3 regions of the Streptomyces sp. NPDC088124 genome follow, and region 3 is predicted to be linked to each of the others. Evidence: riboswitches for the same ligand, from Rfam matches in the RefSeq annotation. Region 3 holds a riboswitch; each other region holds the start of a gene.
What was found. A riboswitch is a leader RNA that binds a small molecule or an ion and turns the genes downstream of it on or off. The one in region 3 is predicted to bind cobalamin.

Region 1: it holds a riboswitch for cobalamin, as region 3 does, so the genes downstream of both, AB0P17_RS16015 (ABC transporter substrate-binding protein) here and AB0P17_RS08450 (cobalamin biosynthesis protein) in region 3, are expected to answer to the same signal.
Region 2: it holds a riboswitch for cobalamin, as region 3 does, so the genes downstream of both, AB0P17_RS34680 (CbtB-domain containing protein) here and AB0P17_RS08450 (cobalamin biosynthesis protein) in region 3, are expected to answer to the same signal.

Annotation. Positions count from the first base shown of each region.
Region 1 covers NZ_JBFBJB010000017.1:22,078-26,543, forward strand. Annotated here, with positions in the region: gene AB0P17_RS16000 (ATP-binding protein) at 1-62, shown strand, start outside; gene AB0P17_RS16005 (hypothetical protein) at 55-1,407, shown strand; gene AB0P17_RS16010 (response regulator transcription factor) at 1,374-2,042, opposite strand; cobalamin riboswitch at 2,130-2,312, shown strand; gene AB0P17_RS16015 (ABC transporter substrate-binding protein) at 2,380-3,459, shown strand; gene AB0P17_RS16020 (iron chelate uptake ABC transporter family permease subunit) at 3,564-4,466, shown strand, end outside.
Region 2 covers NZ_JBFBJB010000058.1:54,862-59,327, forward strand. Annotated here, with positions in the region: gene AB0P17_RS34660 (response regulator transcription factor) at 1-149, shown strand, start outside; gene AB0P17_RS34665 (HAMP domain-containing sensor histidine kinase) at 143-1,315, shown strand; gene AB0P17_RS34670 (GlsB/YeaQ/YmgE family stress response membrane protein) at 1,385-1,648, shown strand; gene AB0P17_RS34675 (histidine phosphatase family protein) at 1,686-2,339, opposite strand; cobalamin riboswitch at 2,371-2,518, shown strand; gene AB0P17_RS34680 (CbtB-domain containing protein) at 2,555-2,794, shown strand; gene AB0P17_RS34685 (CbtA family protein) at 2,825-3,667, shown strand; gene cbiE (precorrin-6y C5,15-methyltransferase (decarboxylating) subunit CbiE) at 3,832-4,466, shown strand, end outside.
Region 3 covers NZ_JBFBJB010000007.1:213,759-218,224, reverse strand. Annotated here, with positions in the region: gene AB0P17_RS08465 (class II aldolase/adducin family protein) at 1-501, opposite strand, end outside; gene AB0P17_RS08460 (inorganic phosphate transporter) at 696-2,006, shown strand; gene AB0P17_RS08455 (hypothetical protein) at 2,035-2,298, shown strand; cobalamin riboswitch at 2,454-2,574, shown strand; gene AB0P17_RS08450 (cobalamin biosynthesis protein) at 2,611-3,627, shown strand; gene AB0P17_RS08445 (cobyric acid synthase) at 3,624-4,466, shown strand, end outside.

The DNA.
Region 1 (4,466 bases), on a different contig from region 3:
CCGTGATCGTCTCCCGCCCCGGCGAGGGCACGACCGTACGGCTGGAGTGGCCCCGTGCCTGACCAGACGGAGGCGGATATCCCGGGCGCTGTGGATGCGGCCGACGTCCCGGGCGACGTCCCGGCCGACGTCCGGGCGGACATCCCGGCCGCCGATCCGCTGACCGACCGGATCGCCCGGGACATGCGCGCCGGGCTGCGCGTGGCCGGGCTGTTCATCCTCACCGCCGTGCACCTCGGGCTGGCGCTGCCCGCCCTCCTCGCCAGTCTGCGCGATTACGACCAGCCCTGGGTCCAGCTCTCCGCGTTCACCCTGCTGACCCTCCTCATCATGGCGGACGCGCTGCTCGGCGCCGACGGGCGCGGCCGGCCGCGCCCGTGGGTGGTGCTCGGCCTGACCTGCGCCCTCGTGGCGTCGGCCGTCTCCACCAGCCGGCTGCCCGTGGCGGACTTCCTGGGGACCCCGCACTGGACGTTCCTGGAGATCGGCTGGTTCGGGGTGCTGCTGCTCTTCGACGCCGGGCTGCGGCCGACGCTCGTCTTCATCGGCGGCCATCTCGTCCTCACGCTGGCGCAGTTGCTGCTCGCGGGGGTGCCGACCCGGCAGGCCGCCTCCGGGATGGCCGTCAGCGCCCTGGCCATCTGCACCTTCCAGGTCGCCGCCGCGATGCTCGCCCGCTCGCTCGGTGACTGCGCCGCCGCCGCGAGCGCCACGGCGCGCGAGCAGGAGCGGGTCCGTACGGAGGCCGCCGTCGCCGCGCAGGTCCACGCCGACCAGCGGGCCCGCTACGCCGAACTGGACCGTTCCGTCATGCCGTTGCTGACCGGGCTCGCCGATGGCTCGCTCGACCCGGGGGACGAGGGCGCCCGGCGCCGCTCCGCCGTCGAGGCCGCCCGGCTCAGACGGCTCTTCGCGGAACGCGACCACGCGCACGATCCGCTGCTCCACGAACTGCGCGCCGGTATGGACGTCGCCGAACGCCACGGCGTCGACGTACAGCTCGCGGTACGCGGGGCCTGCGCCCCGGTCGACCGGCGGCTGCGCCGCGCGCTCACCGAGCCGGTGCTGGCCGCGCTCGCGACCGCCGAGCGCGACGCCCGCGCCACGGTCGTGCGCGGCGGCGGCCTGGTGCGGGTGAGCGTCGTGACCGACTGCCCGGCGACGGCGCCGACGGAGATCCCCGAACCGACCGAGCCGGGGGTACGGGTGCGCACGGTGCGAAGCGAGGGGCGGCTGCTGGTGGAGGCGTCGTGCACCCTCGACGGCCCGGCCGATGCCCCGGCCGACGCCCCCGAGGACGCGCTCACCGCGTCGTCATCCGCGTCGGGATCTGTGCCTGTGCCCGTGCCTGTGTCCGCGCCCGCCGACCGGGGTCACAGCTCGTCCAGTGACGTCAGCCCGTCCTGAATGGCCCGCGCGACCAGGTTCGCCTTGGTCGTCGCGGGCCGCCCCGCGTTGGCGTACTTGATGCGCACCCGCTCCAGATACGTGTTCACCGTACGGACCGAGAGCCCCAGGCTCGCCCCGACCATCGCCTTGGACTCCGACTGGAACCACTCCAGCAGCACCTCCACCTCGCGCGGCGTCAGCGCGGGCCGCCCCTTCCGGGCGTCGCTGCCGAACGCCCCGGCCAGCGCGGGCGGTGTGTACGGGCGGCAGTCGGCCGCCGCCAGCGTCGCCGCCATGAGGTGCCGTTCGCCCTCGGCCTTGGTGAGGTACGTGAACGCCCCCAGGTCCAGGCAGGTCAGCGCGGTCTCCTGGCTGTCCTGCATCGTGTAGACGATCACCTGCCGTTCGCCCGCGACGAGTTGGCGCAGTTCGGAGTAGGCGGGCAGCCCCGCCGGCCTGCCCGGGCCGAGCTGGAGGTCGAGCACCACCACATCCGCGTCCCGTCCCGGCCCCGCCGTCGCCACCGACAGGTCGGGCCCCTTGGCGGTCACCGCGATGGGCCGCTCCGACGCCGCGTACCAGGACTCGATGCCCGCGAGGACCACGGGATGGTCGTCGATCAGAGCGACACTCACGGGCGAGGTTTCCGGCATGCCTCATTGTCCGCCGCCCCCGTTCGCCCCGATCGCCGGCGGGCGGAAAGCGCCGGAAAGTGCTGGTGTGGGGCGGAAAACCGCCTGTGATAGCTTGCCGAGGCCAGTCGAACCCATGTACGTGGGTCAGGGAATCCGGTGGGAATCCGGAGCTGACGCGCAGCGGTGAGGGCGACGGGCGGGGCATCGGCCACTGGACGGCAGTCCGGGAAGGCGCCTCCGTCCGGGTGACCCCGAGTCCGAAGACCTGCTGGCGGCCTCCGTCCGCGTCCCGTGGCGGGGGAGCACCGTACGACCGGGCTCCGCGCATGAGCCCTCGACGCAGAGGAACGACTCCGTGCCGATCGCACGCCTCGCCCGCCGTGCCACTCCTTTCCTCGCCGCCGGCGCCCTGCTGCTCACCGGCTGCGGTACCGGCTCGGACTCCGGAGCTGATTCCGCTTCCCGGGCCGGGGCCGCATCCGGTTCCGGTTCCGACCGGGCCGTCGGCTATCCCCGTACCGTCACCAACTGCGGTCATGAGGTACGGATCGACGCGCCGCCCGAGCGGGCCGTCTCGCTCAACCAGGGCACCACGGAGATCATGCTCTCCCTCGGCCTCGGCGACCGCATGGCCGGCACCGCCACCTGGACCGACCCGCTGCCGAAGAGCCTGGAGAAGGAGAACGCCGGGGTCGAGCGGCTGGCCGACAACAGCCCCTCCTTCGAGAAGGTCCTGGACGCCGAGCCCGACTTCGTCGCCGCCTCCTTCGAGTCCACCCTGGGCAAGGGCGGCGTGGCCACGCGCGCGCAGTTCGAGAAGGTGGGCGTACCGGCGTACGTCTCGCCGTCCGACTGCGCCAAGGACAACTCCGGCGACACCGACGGATCCCGCGCGACGCCGCTGGCGATGGAGGACGTCTACGGCGAGATCCGCGACCTGGCCACGGTGTTCGGCGTCGAGGAGCGCGGTGACCGGCTCGTCGCGGGGCTGCGGGACCGGATGGCGAGGGCGGTCGCCGGGGTCGACACGGAGAAGGCGAAGGGCACCACTGTCCTGTACTGGTTCGCCAACTCCGAGGCCCCCTACATGGGCGGCTGCTGCGGCGCGCCCGGCATCATCACGCGGGCCGTCGGCGCGGAGAACGTCTTCGACGACACCCACGACGAGTGGCCCCAGATCAACTGGGAGACGGTCGCCGACCGCGACCCCGCCTTCCTCGTCATCGGCGACCTCACGCGCGATGCGCAGACGGCCGAGTCGGCGGCGAAGAAGATCGAGTTCCTGGAGGCCAACCCGGTCACCAGGGCCATGGACGCGGTGAAGCACCAGCGGTACGTACGCCTCAGCGGCCAGGCGATGAACCCGAGCATCCGCACCGTGGAGGGCGTCGAGCGGGTGGCGGCGGCGCTGCGCGCGTACGCACCCGCCAAGTGAGCACCGCGGAGCGGGCGTCGCGGACGCCCGCCGCGGGGAGCCCGGCGCCGCCGGACCCCGGCGGCTCCCGCGAGGTCCGGAGCGCCGCGGCCTGGGTCAGCCCGGTGGGGTGGGCCTGTGGCCTCGCCGCGCTCGCCCTCTCCGTCGCCGTGGCGATCACCATCGGGCCCGCCGACCTCCGCGTCGGAGACGTCTGGTCGGTCGTCGGCGCCCACCTGGGCCGGGGCGAACCGCGTCTCAACCCGATCCGCGACGGCATCGTCTGGAACCTGCGGCTGCCGCGCACCCTGCTGGCGGCCGTCTGCGGCGCGGGGCTCGCGGTGTGCGGCGCGATCATGCAGTCCCTGCTCCGGAATCCGCTCGCCGACCCCTTCGTCCTCGGCGTCTCCTCGGGGGCGTCCACCGGCGCGGTCCTGGTGGTCGTGCTCGGGGTCGGGGGAGGGGCGCTGTCGGTCTCGGGCGGGGCGTTCCTCGGCGCGCTCTGCTCGTTCGGGATGGTGCTGCTGCTCAGCCACACGCTCGGCGGGACGACGGACCGGGTGGTGCTCTCCGGGGTGGCCGCGATGCAGCTCTTCTCCGCCCTCACCTCCTTCGTCGTCCTGACCGCCGCCGACGCGGAGACCACCCGCGGGGTGCTGTTCTGGCTGCTCGGCTCGCTGAGCGGCGCGGGCTGGACCGATGTCCAGGTCTGCGGCGCCGTCCTGCTGGTGGCGCTGGCGGTGTGCGGCGGGTACGCGCGCACGCTCGACGCGTTCGCCTTCGGGCAGGACGCCGCGGGGCACCTCGGTGTCTCCGTGGCCCGTACGCGCCTCGTCCTGCTCACCGTCACCGCGCTGCTGACGGCCGCGCTGGTCTCCTCGGCGGGCGCGATCGGCTTCGTCGGACTCGTCCTGCCGCACGCCGCCCGCGCACTGGTCGGCCCGGGGCACGGCCGGCTGCTCCCGGTCACCGCGCTGGCCGGGGCGGTCTTCCTGGTGTGGGTCGACACCCTGGCCCGTACGGTGCTC
Region 2 (4,466 bases), on a different contig from region 3:
ACCACGTCTGGTCGTACGACTTCAACGGCGACGACACCGTCGTCGCCACCTACATCAGCTATCTGCGCCGCAAGATCGATGTCCTCGGCCCGTCCCTGATCCACACCCGGCGCGGTGTCGGCTACGGCATCAGGGAGCCGGAGTGCTGAACCGCGGGGCGGTGAGCCGGCTGGTGCTGAACCGCCGCCTGGTGAGCCGCCTGCGGCGGTGGCCGGTACGCAGCCGGCTCAGCGGGGTCGTCACCGGGCTGTGCGCGCTCGCCATGGCCGCCACCGCCGCCGTCTGGCTGGGCAGCGGCGACCCCGCCGCGATCGTCGCCGTGGAACTGGTCGGGCTCGCGCTGGTGGCCCTCGTCACCACCGCCGTGGTCCGCTGCGAACTGCGCCCCCTGGAGGAGGCGGCGCGTACGGCGGACACGGTCGCGTCCGGGGACCTCGACCACCGGCTCGCCGTGGCCACCCAGGCCCCCGCCACCGAGGTCGGCCGGCTGGTGGACGCGCTGAACCGCATGCTGGACCAGGTCCAGGCCGCCCTCACCGCGCGTGAGACGTCCGAGGCGCGCATGCGCCAGTTCGTCGCGGACGCCTCGCACGAGCTGCGTACGCCCCTGCAGTCCCTGCGCGGTTACGCCGAGCTCTACCAGCACGGTGCGCTGCCCGACACGGCCGCGGTGGACGAGGCGGTGGACCGGATGCTCGCCGAGATTCTGCGCATGACGCGGCTGGTCGAGTCGATGCTCATGCTCGCCCGCTTCGACGACGAGGGCGAGGCGGCCGAGGCGGAACAGGAGCCCGTCGACCTCAGCCGGGTCGTCACGGAATCCTGCCGGGACGCCGCAGCCGTCGAACCGGCACGGCCCCGTACGGTCGACGTCCGGCCGGGGGTGACCGTACTGGGCGACGAGGCACATCTGCGCAGCCTGCTGGCCAACCTGCTGGGCAACATCCGTATGCACACACCGCCCGACGCCTCCTGCGCCGTCGAACTGCGCGCGGCGGACGGACACGCGACGCTCCGGGTCCGGGACGCCGGGCCCGGCATCCCGGAAGAGGCCGTCGCCCATGTCTTCGACCGCTTCTACCGGGCCGGCAAGGGGCGCGGCCGGGGCGGCGGGGGCGGCGGGGACAGGGGCGGGCACGGTGGGACCGGCCGGGGCAGCGGTCTCGGGCTGGCCATCGTGGCCGCCGTCGCGGAACTCCACCGGGCTCGCGTCCGTCTCGACAGCGCGCCCGGCCGCGGGACGCTCGTCGAAGTCACCTTCCCGGTCGCGCCGGGCGGCGGGACGGGCGGCGGGACGGGCGGCCCGCAGGACTGAACGGGGGCATGGCGGGCAGACGTTCGGTCAGTACCGCTTTCGACAGCAAGCGGGCGCAGAGGAGGGGACATGGAGATATCCGGCTTTGTCGCAGCCATTGTCGTCGGCATCGTCATCGGCGTGCTGGGACGGCTCGTGGTGCCGGGGCGGCAGCGCATCGGGGTGCTGCTGACCATCGGCGTCGGTATCGTCGCGGCGCTGGTCGGTACGTTCGTCGCGGCGGCGTTCGGCGTCGCGGACACCCGGGGCTTCGACTGGATCGAGCTGGCCATCCAGGTCGGTCTGGCGGCGGTGGGGGTGGCCGCGCTGGACCGCGCCAAGGGCCGCGGCTGACCACTGCTCCGTCCGTTGTCCTCGGCAGTTGTTTCCGTCAGTTGGCTCCGTCTTCGTCAGAGCCTTCGCCGGCGGCTTCGTCAGCGCCGGCGAGCGGACGGCCGCCGTGCAGGTTCCAGCGGCCGTCCCGCCCGGTGAACTCCGTGACGGTCAGCGGCCGTACGTCGAACCGCCAGAACGCGGAGGCCGGTGCCGAGAGCGCGTGCAGGGCGGCGGCGCGGACGATCTCCGGTTCGGCCACGGCGATCACGCGGGGGGTCTCGGGGTTCAGCGTTTCGAACCACCGGCCGACGCGGGCGTAGAGCGCGAGCAGCGTCTCCCCGCCGTGCGGTGCGGCCGACGGGTCGGCGAGCCACGCGCTCACCCGCGCCGGTTCCGCGGCCGCGACCTCGTCGAGGGTCCTGCCCTGCCAGCGCCCCATGTCCCACGGCGCGAGTTCCGGCACCGGCCGCGCGTCCAGGCCGAGCAGGCCGGCGGTCGTACGGCAGCGGGGCGAGGACGAGACGTACACGGCGGCGCCGCGCGGGAACTCCTCCCGTACGGCCTCGGCCTGTCGCACCCCGGCCGCGTCCACCGCCCGCGGCGCGACGCCGGGCCCGTCCTCGGGAAGGTCGCCGAAGCGGGCCGCGCGCAGGGCCGGGCCGATGGCGGGTGAGATGAGCTGCACGCGGATCGTCGCGCGGATCGTCATAACGAAAGGCCCCCTTGGCCCGTCCGCCGGTTCGCGGTACCTTCACGTCGTTATCCACGACGGCGAGACGGAAGTCCGGTGAGATTCCGGCACGGTCGCGCCACTGTATGCCGGTTCCGGCCGCGTGCCACGCGGCGGGGGAGCGGTGAGTCAGACCCGATGGCCGTCGTTCGAGCTCCATCAACGGGACGCGAGTTCCCTCAGGAGGATGTGCCATGGCTCAGTCCATCGCGCCTGCGAACACCGCTCTTTCGCCCACCTCTGCCACCGGCGCCGCCCCGGCCCCGCTTCCGCTGCGCGCCGTGCTGCCGTGGGCGGTCTTCGTCGGCACCCTGATGCTGGTGCTGCTCTACTTCGTCGGCGCCGAACAGGGCGCGACCTCGGTGATCTCCGGTGCCGGTGTGCACGAATGGGTGCACGACGGCCGTCATCTGCTCGGGTTCCCCTGCCACTGACCGCTGACGGAAACAGCGGAGATGACGCGCATGCATGCCTTCACCGTCAGAAACCTCCTGGTCCGCGGCATGGTCGCGGGCGTGCTGGCCGGACTTCTCGCGTTCGCGCTGGCCTACTTCGCGGGTGAGCCCTCCGTACGGGACTCCATCGCGCAGGAGGAGACCCGGTCCGCCCCGGCGCATCAGCACGGCGCCGCGGCGGACCCCGTACCCGTAGGGGAAGAGAGGGAGGGAGAGGAAGAGGAAGAGGAACTGGTCAGCAGGCCGGTCCAGTCGACGTTCGGGCTCGCCACCGGTGTGCTGGTGTACGGGGTGGCCCTTGGCGGCATCGCCTCGCTGGTCTTCGCGGTGAGCCTGGGCAGGATCGGCCGGTTCGGGCCGCGGGCGACCTCGGCGCTGGTCGCGGGGGCCGCCTTCACGACCGTCTACCTGGTGCCGTTCCTGAAGTATCCGGCGACGCCGCCCGCCGTGGGCAATCCGGACACGATCGGCAGGCGCACGACACTGTTCTTCCTGATGATCCTGCTCAGCGTGCTGCTGGCGGTCATCGCCGTCATCGCGGGGAGACGGCTGGCGCCGCGGCTCGGCAACTGGAACGCGTCGCTCGCCGCGGGCGCCGGTTATGCGGCCGTCGTCGCCGTCGCGTGTCTGGTGCTGCCCGCCAACGCGGACGCCGTCCCCGCGTCCTTCCCCGCGGCGCTGCTGTGGGAGTTCCGGCTCGCCTCGCTCGGGGTGCAGGCGCTGCTCTGGACGGCCTTCGGGCTGATCTTCGGGGAACTGGCGGAGCGGATGCTCCGGCCGCAGGCGGTGGCCGGAGCATCCGTCGCGCCGCCGGGGGCACCCGTCGGGGAGCCGCGGGCGGCCGGACAGTAGAGTGCGGGGTCGGTCTTCTCCCAGCTCAGAGGTGTACGGCAGTGAGCGTTCCGCCCCCTGGTCCCGCGCCGGCCTCTGATTCCGCGCCGTCCGCGTCGCCGACTCCTGATTCCGCGCCGTCCGCGTCGCCTGCCCCGTCCGCGTCGCCGGTCCCGAGTCCGCCGGTGACCGTGGTCGGGATCGGCGCGGACGGCTGGGCCGGGCTCTCCGGCGCGGCGCGGGAGGCCCTGCGCGGGGCGGACGTGGTCATCGGCGGGCCTCGGCAGCTCGGCCTGCTGCCGGCCGGGGAGTGCGCGGGCGAGCGGGTGGCGTGGCCGTCGCCGCTGCGCCCCGCCGTGCCCGGCCTGCTCGCCGCACACGCCGGGCGCCGGATCGCGGTGCTGGCCAGCGGGGACCCGATGTTCTACGGGATCGGGCGGGCGCTCGGCGAGGTCGTCGGCGCGGCGGCGCTGCGCGTGCTGCCGCATCCGTCGTCCGTCTCGTACGCCTGCGCCCGGCTCGGCTGGCCGGTGGAGGAGACGGAGGTCGTCACGCTCGTCGGCCGCCCCGCCGAACGCCTCACCGCCGCGCTGCACGACGGCCGCCGGGTGCTGGTGCTCAGCACCGGGGCCGGGACGCCCGAGGACGTGGCGGCGCTGCTCCGCGCGCGCGGCTACGGGCCGAGCCCGCTGCACGTACTCGAACAGCTCGGCTCGGAGCGGGAGCGGCACCGTACGGCCACCGCCGACGCGTGGGCCGGTCCGGCCGGGGACCCGCTCAACGTGGTGGCGGTCGAGTGCCGCCGCGCGCCCGGCGCGCC
Region 3 (4,466 bases):
GAGCAGGCAGGCCGTACGGTCCACCAGGGCCTCGCGCATACCGCGGGCCAGCGCCTCCGAGCCGTACAGCGCGTACGGGGCGACCCGGACGGCGCCACCGAGGGCCGCCGCCATGTAGTGGATCAGGGGAAGTTCGGTGACGAGTGTGGAGACGGCGGTGGCGTGCACGGCGTGGGTGTGTACGACGGCCGTCGCCGATGTGTCGCGGTAAACGGAGAGATGCAGTGGAAGTTCGCTCGTTGGGGTGAGCGTGCCGAACACCTGCCGTCCGGCGAGGTCCACGGCGACCACGTCGCCCGGCGCGAGCCGGTCGTACGGCACCCCACTGGGGGTGACCAGGACCAGTTCGCCGACGCGCACGGAGACATTGCCCGAGGTGCCGACGACCAGGCCCTCCGCGGCCGTTCTCCGGGCGGTGTCGACGAGCTCCGCCCAGGCCCGTTCCAGAGCCCCCCGCCCGGCCTCCGTCCCGCCCTCCGCCGTACCCCGCGCGCCCGCCATCTCGCCTCGCGCGTCCGCCAGTTCGCCGTGTTCGCCGGTCCCGTCATCCGTCATACGGCGATCCTGCCAGGCGCCGCCGTCAACCTCACGGGGCGAGACACCGCGAAGACCCGTCCAGTTCATCTTCCGTTCACCCTGACTCCCTACGTTCACCGAGGCCACCGACGTCGAACGATTGCCTGGGTCCTGGGTCAATGGAACACATCACACTGCTGCTCGCGATCGTGATCGTGACAGCGCTCGTGTTCGATTTCACGAACGGTTTCCACGACACCGCCAACGCGATGGCGACGACCATCTCGACCGGCGCTCTGAAGCCCAAGGTCGCGGTGGGCATGTCCGCGGTCCTGAATCTCGTCGGCGCGTTCCTGTCCGTGGAGGTCGCCAAGACGATCTCCGGCGGGCTCATCAACGAACAGGGCATCAGAACCGAAGTGATCTTCGCGGCGCTCGTCGGCGCCATCCTGTGGAATCTCTTCACCTGGCTGCTCGGACTCCCGTCCAGTTCCTCCCACGCACTCTTCGGCGGCCTGATCGGCGCGACCCTGATGTCCGTCGGCACCTCCGGCGTCAACGGCGGGGTCGTCATCACCAAGGTCCTGATCCCCGCACTCGCCGCCCCCGTCGTCGCCGGGCTCGCCGCCCTGCTCGCGACGAGGCTGACGTACCGGATCGGCCAGGCCGTCAACGACGGCGACGACCGGGTCACCGCCAAGGGTTACCGGGCCGGGCAGATCGCCTCCGCCGGGCTCGTCTCCCTCGCCCACGGCACCAACGACGCGCAGAAGACCATGGGCGTCATCACGCTCGCGCTGGTCACCGGCGGCGTTCTCGCCCCCGGCTCCAACCCGCCCCTGTGGGTCATCGTCTCCGCCGGGATCGCGATCGCGCTCGGCACGTACCTGGGCGGCTGGCGCATCATCCGCACCATGGGCACCGGCCTCACCGACCTCCAGCCGCAGCAGGGCTTCGCCGCCCAGACCAGCGCCGCGACGGTCATCCTGGCCTCCTCGCACCTGGGCTTCTCGCTCTCCACCACGCAGTCCTGCTCCGGCGCCGTGATGGGCGCGGGGCTCGGCCGCAAGGGCGGGGTGGTGCGCTGGTCCACGGCCACACGGATGTTCGTCGCCTGGGGGCTGACGCTCCCGGCCGCGGGTCTGGTCGCGGCCGGCGCCGAGTTCCTGACCGGCCAGGGCACCTGGGGCATCGTCGTCGTCGCGGTCCTGCTGATCGCGGGCTCCGCCGGGATCTGGCTCGCTTCGCGCCGCAAGCCCGTCGACCACACCAACGTCAACGCCGGGGCGGACGAAAGCACCGGAGCCGCCACCGGCGTCGCCACCGACGGCGGCTCGGGCCGGACCGGTGAGCCGGCCGGTGTGGTGACCGCCGCCGTCGCGGCCGTCACCCCGCCTCCCCCGGCGGGCGCCGCGGGCCAGGACCTCTCGGCCACCATCCCCGCCCCCGCGGACCAGACCGGCGAGCCCGCCCGCCGCGCCACGGTGTAATCCGCACCACCTCTCAGGAAGCGACCTCATGGACATCGACTGGGCAGCACTCGGCTCCGTCTTCGGCGTCAGCCTCGTGGCGACCGTCGCCCTCGTGGGCCTCTTCAGCCTGGGCGTCGTGGGCCTCGCCAAGCGGGGTTCCGCGCCCGCGCAGGGCCAGGCCGGGACCTCGGCCGCCGCCTCCACCCCCGCCACAGGACCGGCGCCCCTCACCGCCCGCGCCGGCGCCTACCTGTGCTTCGCGCTCTGCGCCGGAGCCGTCGCGTACGGGATCAGCCTCATCGTGGCCTGACGATCACGCACGCCACGCACGCCACACGCGCCACACGCGCCACGCACGCCCCCGCGGGAGCCCCGCATCGGCCGACCGGTCCGATGTGGGGCTCCGCACACTGTCCCGTCGCAGGTCAAGGATGAGTTGACGGGTCCTGCGCGGCGTGGTGGACTTCCGGGGCCATTGACGACGGCAGCAGAGGAAGCCGGTGCGAATCCGGCGCGGTCCCGCCACTGTCACTGTGAGCCTCGCCTCCAGGAGCCAGGAACTCTCGCCGTCGCATCACGTACGTCGAACCGGGGCGCGGACCCTGAGTGAGGACACTTCGCCATGCCTGGCTGCGGTTCTGCCGCCGCGCGCGGCGGCGGCCGGGCCGCCCCTGCCGCCGAGCGGGTCTTCGCGTACGGCGCCACCCTCGGACTCCTGGCCGACCGGCTGTTCGGCGATCCGCGCCGGGGACATCCGGTGGCCGCCTTCGGCCGGGCCGCGGAAGCGGTCGAGCGCGCGCTGTGGCGCGACCACCGCGGCCGGGGCGCGCTGCACACCGCGCTCTGCGCCGGAGCCGCTGCCGGGACCGCGGCACTGGCCGCGGCGGCGGTACGCGAGCGGCCCGCCGCCGCCGTGACGCTGACCGCCGCCGCGACCTGGGCCGTGGTGGGGGGCACCTCGCTGGGCCGGGAGGCACGGGCCGTCGGCGCGGCGCTCGCCGCCGGGGACCTCGAAGGGGCCCGCGGGCGGCTGCCGCATCTGTGCGGGCGTGACCCGTACTCCCTGGACGAGGGCCAGATCGCGCGCGCCGTCGTGGAGTCCGTCGCCGAGAACACCTCCGACGCCGTCGTCGGCGCCCTGGTGTGGGGCGCGCTCGCCGGGACGCCGGGGCTCGTGGGATTCCGCGCCGTGAACACGCTGGACGCGATGGTGGGTCACAAGAGCGCCCGTTACCGCCGGTTCGGCTGGGCGTCGGCCCGCCTCGACGACGTCGTGGGGTGGCCGGGGGCCCGGCTGACCGCCGCGCTGGCCGTCGCCGCGGGCCCGGACCGGCGCGGCGCGCTGCGGGCCCTGCGGCAGGACGCGCACCGCCATCCGAGCCCCAACGCGGGCCCGGTGGAGGCGTCGTTCGCCGGGGCGCTGGGCGTACGGCTCGGCGGGACCCTGGCGTACGGCGGGCGGGTGGAGCACCGGCCCGTCCTGAACGGCACGGGGCGCCCGGTCGGGGTCCCGGACATCGAGCGCGCCGTCCGGCTGGCCGGCCGGGTCAACGTGCTCGCGCTCGCGGCCTGTGTCACCGGCCGGGTCGTCTATGGCGCGGTGCGCGCAGCCGCCGCGCGCGACGGGAGGCGTGGATGAGCGGGAACGGTGGGGGCGCGGGGCTCGGCGGGGGGCTGCTGATCGCCGGGACGACCTCCGACGCGGGCAAGAGTGTCGTCACGGCGGGGATCTGCCGCTGGCTGGCGCGCCAGGGCGTGAAGGTCGCGCCGTTCAAGGGCCAGAACATGTCGCTGAACTCGTTCGTGACCCGTGAGGGGGCGGAGATCGGGCGCGCCCAGGCGATGCAGGCGCAGGCCGCGCGGGTGGAGCCGACCGCGCTGATGAACCCCGTCCTGCTCAAGCCGGGCAGCGACCGCAGCAGCCAGGTGGTGCTGATGGGGAAGCCCGTCGGCGAGCTGAGTGCCCGTGGCTACCACGGAGGTCGGCAGGAGGCACTGCTCGGGCCCGTTCTGGAGTGCCTGGCGGAGCTGCGGTCCACGTACGACGCCGTGATCTGCGAGGGCGCGGGCAGTCCGGCGGAGATCAATCTGCGCCGTACGGACATCGTGAACATGGGCATCGCGCGGGCCGCGCGGCTGCCGGTGGTCGTGGTCGGGGACATCGACCGGGGCGGGGTGTTCGCCTCCTTCTTCGGGACGACCGCGCTGCTGAGCCCCGAGGACCAGGCGCTGGTCGCGGGGTATCTCGTCAACAAGTTCCGGGGCGACGTGTCACTGCTGGAGCCGGGGCTCGACATGCTCCGCGGGCTGACCGGGCGGCCGACGCTCGGGGTGCTGCCCTTCCGGCACGGCCTGGGGATCGACGAGGAGGACGGGCTGCGGGTCTCGCTGCGCGGTGGCGCCCGCGAGTCGGTGGTGGCTCCCCCGTACGGCGAGGACGTGCTGCGGATCGCGGTCTGCGCCGTACCCCTCATGTCG